Herpetosiphon gulosus: one gene and its partner. The protein of the gene in region 2 binds, or shares a complex with, the protein of the main gene of each other region. Links are inferred from orthologs where the notes say so. Each region holds a gene or a part of one and is shown on either strand. Other genes may lie near its edges. The genes, in order: mnmE and mnmG.

Evidence for each region.
Region 1: the proteins of mnmG (region 2) and mnmE are in contact, whole or in part, in a solved structure (PDB 9HIP), measured with the Escherichia coli proteins. The link is inferred for Herpetosiphon gulosus from one-to-one orthologs.

What each region holds. Positions count from the first base shown.
Region 1 is NZ_BAABRU010000014.1:55,328-58,582, forward strand. What follows is about bases 126-3,053. They hold mnmE (tRNA uridine-5-carboxymethylaminomethyl(34) synthesis GTPase MnmE), read right to left. Parts: upstream 2,308-3,053; coding sequence 943-2,307; downstream 126-942. Other genes in these bases: ABEB26_RS18650 (STAS domain-containing protein), read right to left, coding at 126-920; ABEB26_RS18660 (hypothetical protein), read right to left, coding at 2,307-2,675; ABEB26_RS18665 (cation:proton antiporter), read left to right, coding at 2,940-3,053. Outside these bases: more of ABEB26_RS18650, read right to left, coding at 1-125; more of ABEB26_RS18665, read left to right, coding at 3,054-3,255. UniProt on the Escherichia coli protein: Exhibits a very high intrinsic GTPase hydrolysis rate. Involved in the addition of a carboxymethylaminomethyl (cmnm) group at the wobble position (U34) of certain tRNAs, forming tRNA-cmnm(5)s(2)U34.
Region 2 is NZ_BAABRU010000001.1:120,276-123,578, forward strand. The notes cover bases 142-3,117. They hold mnmG (tRNA uridine-5-carboxymethylaminomethyl(34) synthesis enzyme MnmG), read right to left. Parts: upstream 2,618-3,117; coding sequence 665-2,617; downstream 142-664. Other genes in these bases: ABEB26_RS00610 (Zn-ribbon domain-containing OB-fold protein), read left to right, coding at 142-495; ABEB26_RS00620 (cation diffusion facilitator family transporter), read right to left, coding at 2,854-3,117. Also shown: ABEB26_RS00605 (thiolase C-terminal domain-containing protein), read left to right, coding at 1-99; more of ABEB26_RS00610, read left to right, coding at 100-141; more of ABEB26_RS00620, read right to left, coding at 3,118-3,303. UniProt on the Escherichia coli protein: NAD-binding protein involved in the addition of a carboxymethylaminomethyl (cmnm) group at the wobble position (U34) of certain tRNAs, forming tRNA-cmnm(5)s(2)U34.

The DNA of each region.
Region 1 (3,255 bases), on a different replicon or contig from region 2:
ATCACCCGTGTGCCCAACAATTTTGCCCCTTGGATAATTCGTTCAAGCATGGTCAGTAAGCTATCGGATGCAACCAGAACACTGGTCAAATCAAGAATTAAGGTATTCGCCCGTTGTTCATGAATATAGCTTAGCAAGGAATCTTCCACCGCTTTGGCACGTTGGATATCGAAGCCACCGATTAATGGCAGCACCACTACATCGTCGCCGACAGGCAAGGCCGCCACGGTCAAGGCATCGACGGTTTGGCGCAAGGTGGTTTCGGTTGAAACTAGTTGTTGATTCGAGGTTTCGAGCCGAATCGCCAAGGCGGCTAGTTCATCGGAGCGTTGCTGCATTGCTTGGCGCGATTGTTCTAATTCATATTCACGTTGATTAATTACATGGGTCAAAATAGTAATAATTGCGCCTGTACCAAGTAATAAAATTGTTTGTGAAACGATGGCAAGATATTTATAATTATCATTGACACTCATCATAATTAGCGAATTGGGATCACTAAAGCTCCAGAAAAGCGTGATTTCATTGATAATTGCAATTAGGTGAATGATAATACTGATTGCTGTCGCTGTAATAATCCAGCGTGCCCGCCCCAGAATAAAGCCTATACCCATTAACTCAATGCAAATGATTGCAAAATTGTACGATACAAATCCGCCAATATTATGATTGACTACAGCTACAGTGATTGAGCTAGCAATATGCAAAACTAACGTTAATGGATAGAAATTGCCTGGCTTGAGTAAGAACATATAGCCAACAATTAGCAATCCATGGACGATTGCCACATAGAAATTAATCTGCGATTGAATATTAGCCCAATCAAAAATTGAAATTGGCAAAAACAATGTGGTAATGCCGAGCATAATTCGCGCATACAATTTGGCACGTTCGACGGGTAGCTGCTTTGAATCGGGCACGGGTAGCTCCTTGTGGGCGTGGTTATTTGCCAATACAAAAGCGACTAAATATCATATTCAATAAATCATGTTCAACAGTTTCGCCAGTAATCTCGCCTAGGCTGGCGATCGCCTCGTGCAAATCGATCGCAATCAGATCAACTGGACGGCCTTCGCGTAAGCCTTGGATTGCTTGTTCTAAGGCGGCGTTGGCGCGGCGCAAGGCCTCGCGATGGCGTGGGTTGGTAACTAAGCGAGCATCGCTGAGCGGCAAACCACCAAGCAACTGTTCAGCTACCATTGTACCTAAATAATCTAAGCCTGTGCTAGCCTGCGATGAGATGGCGATGCTGCCACGGAGCTTGGGGTGGGTTTGGGTTAGCACGGTTAAATCGGCATGTTGACCTAAATCGGCTTTGGTGGCAATCACGATCGTTGGTCGTTCATGGGTCAGTTGAGCAATCACCAAATCTTCTGGGCTTAACGGCTGCGAACCATCGATCAATAGTAATACCAAATCGGCTTTGCTCAGAGCAGCGCGTGAGCGTTCGACTCCAATTCGTTCAACCAAATCATCGGTTTCGGTGATGCCAGCGGTATCAATCAGTACCACCGGAATTCCGCCAAGGTTGGCGGTTTCTTCCAAGGTATCGCGGGTTGTGCCAGGAATCGCGGTGACAATCGCGCGTTCGGTGCGCAACAGGGCATTCATCAAGCTCGATTTGCCTGCGTTGGGCCGACCAACCAAGGCTGCGCGTGCCCCTTCACGCACAACCACACCTTGATCGGCTCCAGCTAGCAGTTGGCTGAGCAGACTTTGGGCTTGCTGCAAGGGCTGTTGTAATTCCTCGCTGGGCACATCGTCTTCGGGGAAATCGGTCAGCGCTGTGACATAAGCCAAGGGATACATCAACTGCTCGCGCAGCGTGCGCAAATCACGCGAAAGCCCGCCGCCAAGCTGATCGAGCGCCAAACTTAGCCCCAAGTTGGTTTGAGCTTCGATCACATCGAGGGTCGCTTCAGCTTGCACTAAATCGATGCGGCCATTGGCAAAAGCGCGTAGGCTAAATTCGCCTGGGTTGGCTAAGCGAGCGCCATGGGCTAGAGCCAAGGTTAGGGTGCGGCGCAAGGGCAGCGGGCCGCCGTGGCAGTGAATCTCCAAAATATCTTCGCCAGTGAATGAGCGCGGCCCCTTGAAAAAGACCGCTAGAACCTCATCCACAACCTGACCATGCTCATCGAGCACATGGCCATAGCGCATTTGGTAAGAGCGCCAAATGCCTTTGCGGCGCGGTTTGATCAAGGCTTGGGCGATGGCTAGGCTTTGAGGGCCGCTGATCCGAATAATCCCAACCCCACCAACGCCAGGTGGGGTCGCTAGGGCGGCGATGGTATCAGCATAGAGCATTAGCGCAACCTCGAAGTGTTGGTGAGCGACATAGTTGCGGGCATGCTTTGGACATGGCAAAAGCCGCAGGTTGGCGCAAAACTATGGTTAAAACTGGGGGCGGTTGGTAAGCCCGCGTTATGGCAGGTTTTGCAATCGGCGACTGCTACCGACAAATCATGGTTTGGCAGTTCTTTGACATCAGGGCCATAGGCGGCGGCAAAGGCAAAAACCCAAGTTGCCACAATCACCACGCCAGTCATGGCAAACATCAACCGCATCGGCCAACTACGCATCATCGCACGATAGCGGGCGCGAGCTGCCGCTTTATCGAAAACCGGCGCAGCATCTGGCTGCTCATCGGGCAGCATTTCAGGTGCATCGCTCATAGGGCAACATCCTTCTAGAATTGAGCTAGTTAATCAAATCGGCTAGATCATATCATACTGTGGGTTGGCTCGTGCGTTTGACCAAGCTGATTTTTTCGGGTACAGTTCTTGCATAGAGGCCCATGCCCAAATGAATACTGTCTCGTGGTCGAGACAACCATGGTGGAGTCAGTCGCAGGAATGCGGCTTTTTTAGTTTAGTTTTGGTTGATTTGACGGATATAGCAGGGTATAGCCGCAAGCACGACCAAATTAGGAGGAGCGTATGTCGCTGGTCTTGGTTCAATCCAACGTCGCCCCTTCGCCTGCCGCCGCTGCTGGAGGCGATGGAATGTCGCCGCTGTTGCAGTTGGTACTGGCTTTGGCCGTTTTGATCGCCGCTGCCAAAATTGGTGGGCTTGTGAGCACCAAACTCAAACAACCTGCCGTTTTAGGTGAGCTTTTAGTGGGGATTTTGCTTGGCCCCAGTGTTTTGGATTTTCTCAACCTCAGCTTTTTCACCAGCACCCACTTGCAGGATACGGTTTTTGAAATCGCCGAGATTGGGGTGATTTTCTTGATGTTTGTGGCTGGGCTAGAGG
Region 2 (3,303 bases):
GCTAACCAAGTTGCTAATGCCAAAACTGCGCTCGCCCAATGTTTAGGTGGAGTTGGCGCAACTGCCGTGACTCATATTTTGCAAGTAGCGGAGGTCTAGATGAATTTACCCAAACAATGGCGACTCAAAGGCCAACGCTATCGCCTCGAAGGCCAGCGCCATAACGATGGGCGGGTGCGTTTTCCGGCTCAACCAGCCAAATTAGGCGAGGCCAGCGATGCTTGGCAGCCTTATCAATTAGCCAACACTGGCGAACTTTATTCGTGGACAGCCCAACGTAGCAATCGCAGCGAATTCGACCATGAGCCAATTGTGCTGGTGGGCATGATCAAGCTGGCTGATGGTTGTATGATTACTGCTCAATTGACCGATTGCGAGCCAAGCGAGTTGCAGATTGGCATGGCGATGGAAGTAGTGACCCGCAGTTGGGGCAAAGTCGGCGAAGATGATTTGTTGGTGTATGGCTATAAATTCCGACCAAAACTCGTTGATTAAAAAATTAGGTTAAGGTGAAACCGCGAAGGACGCGAAGATCGCTAAGTTTGAGTTAAGTGGTTCTCTGAAATTTGTATAAATTTCAAGCTTCCAACTAATTCAACATTCGTGATCTTCGTGTCCTTCGCAGTTAAAAACTTCCTAATCCTTGGCCCCTAGCCCCTAAAACCTATTCTACCGTTGCCCGTTCGCGGCGTTCAAGGTGAATCAGCAGGTGGGCAATATCGGCGGGATTGATGCCTGCTAAGCGTGAAGCCTGACCCAAGGTTGCTGGGCGGAAGCGTTTGAGCACCTGCCGTGCTTCGATCCGTAAACTGGGAATCGCCTCAATATCCAAATCGGCAGGCAAGCGCCGATCTTCCATTTTGCGCACCCGCTCAACTGAGACTTGCTCTTTGGCAATGTAAACCGCATATTTGGCGCTTAGCTCAACTTGCTCAGCGACATCGGCCTCAATCGCTGGCAGATCAGGCTGAACTTCGGCCAATTGGGCATACTTGACCCCAACCCGCCGCAGAATATCTTCGCCTGAAGCAGGTTGCAACAATGGCTCAATCCCAGCAGTTTGTAGGCGGCCATTGGTTTCAGCGCTGGGCGTGTAGCGTAAACCCCGCAATTGCTGGGTTGTTTGATCAATTGCCCATTGTTTGCGCTCAACTTGGGCAGCGCGTTCGGCACTGACCAAACCAAGTTCTGCCGCCAATGGTGTGAGCCGCAGATCAGCATTATCGCCACGCAACAACAAGCGATGCTCAGCTCGCGAGGTGAACATGCGATATGGCTCGCGAATTTCCTTGGTCACCAAATCGTCGATCATCACGCCGATATAGGCTTGGTCGCGGCGCAAAATGAATGGTGCACGCTCGGCAACCTTCAAAGCAGCGTTGATCCCCGCCATCAAGCCTTGAGCACCAGCTTCTTCATAGCCAGTTGTACCATTAATTTGGCCAGCAAAGAAGAGATGTGGTAGGCGTTTGGCTTCCAACGAAGCGGTGATTTCGCCAGTTGCGACTGCATCATACTCAATTGCATAACCAACCCGCATAATTTCGACCTTGCGCAAAGCCGGAATCGAGCGCAACATGGCCCATTGCACATCTTCGGGCAGCGATGTATTACAACCTTGCACATAGATTTCGAGGGTTTCCCAGCCTTCTGGTTCTAGGAAAAACCCATGCGATTCTTTATCGGCAAAGCGCACAATTTTATCTTCAATTGATGGGCAGTAGCGTGGCCCAACACCCTCGATCACCCCGCTAAACATCGGGGCACGATGCAAGTTATCACGAATATGCTGGTGAAATTCGGGCGTAGTGTAAATATGATAGCAGGGCAATTGTGGTTGCCAGCCATCGAGCATCGGCTCAGGGTAAATTGGGTTGGGCGGGCCATGCACCAGCGATTCAGGCCGCTGACCATCATAATTAAAGCCAAAATACAGTGGCGTGCTGGAACCTGGCTGGATTTCTAGCCCACTAAAATCGACAGTTCGGGCATCAATCCGTGGTGGCGTGCCAGTTTTCAGGCGCACCAATGGAAAGCCCAACTGACTTAGATCGCTCGAAAGATTGATCGCTGGCTGCTCGCCCATACGGCCAGCAGGGATGATCGATTCGCCAGTGATCGCTCGGCCACGCAAAAATGTGCCCGTGGTCAAAACCAAGGCTTTGGCACGATATTGCCAGCCCGTTTGGGTTTCGACGGCAAATTTAGCCCCATCAGTTTGATCAGCCAAGGGGATGATGCGCTCAACCATGGCCTGTTTAAGCGCTAAATTTGGCTGCGCTTCAAGAAACTCTTTCATGGCCTTGGCATACAAACGCTTATCGCTTTGAGCGCGTAAGGCTTGCACGGCTGGGCCTTTAGTTTCATTCAGCAGCCGAATCTGAATCAAAGTGCGGTCGGTGATGACCCCCATCGCGCCGCCGAGTGCGTCGATTTCGCGCACAAGGTTGCCTTTGGCTGGGCCGCCAATTGATGGATTGCACGACATGTGCGCCAATTTATCAAGATCGATCGTCAGCAAAAGGGTTTGCGAACCCATACGAGCAGCCGCCAAAGCCGCTTCACAGCCCGCATGTCCGCCGCCAACGACGACCACATCATAGGTTAAATTTAGCATAGCTCAACAAGACATAAGTGAAGGACACGATAGTTTATTGTACCGCAAACTTGATATTTTGGGGATCGGCAGTTTTGATCCACGAAGAGCACGAAGGACACGAAGTAAGGCTATGGGCTATGAAGCTATCGGAGCTTGATTAGAAATGCCAACAATTGTTCCGATAGCCTATAGCCTCATTTCTTCGTGTCCTTCGTGGTTAAATTTTATCCCTCATCCTTCATAATTCATAATTCTCAATGTTGATGTTGCTCGGTCAGGGTGCAATAGAGTTGCGGCGTGTTACATGAACATTCAAGTTGCAACGTGGCATGGCCAATGTTGTAGCGATGACAAAGCACCTCGTTGATGGTGCTAATCAATTGTGGGCTACGCTGTGGGCCTTGTTGATCGGTCACAACATGGGCTGAGAGCGCTCGCATGCTGGCGGTGATGCTCCAAATATGCAAATCGTGAATCGCTTGCACCCCAGGAATGGTTTGCAAATCGCTGACCACTTTTTCCACATCAATATCGCGTGGAGTGGCTTCCAACAAGACATCAATCGAATCGCGCAGAATTTGCCATGCATGCCAAATGATAAAGCCTGCAATTAACACCGAAACCAGCGGATCAAGCCAGCGCCAATTGGTGAAGAAGATCAAAACCCCAGCAATCGTTGCGCCAATTGTGGAAAGCACATCGCC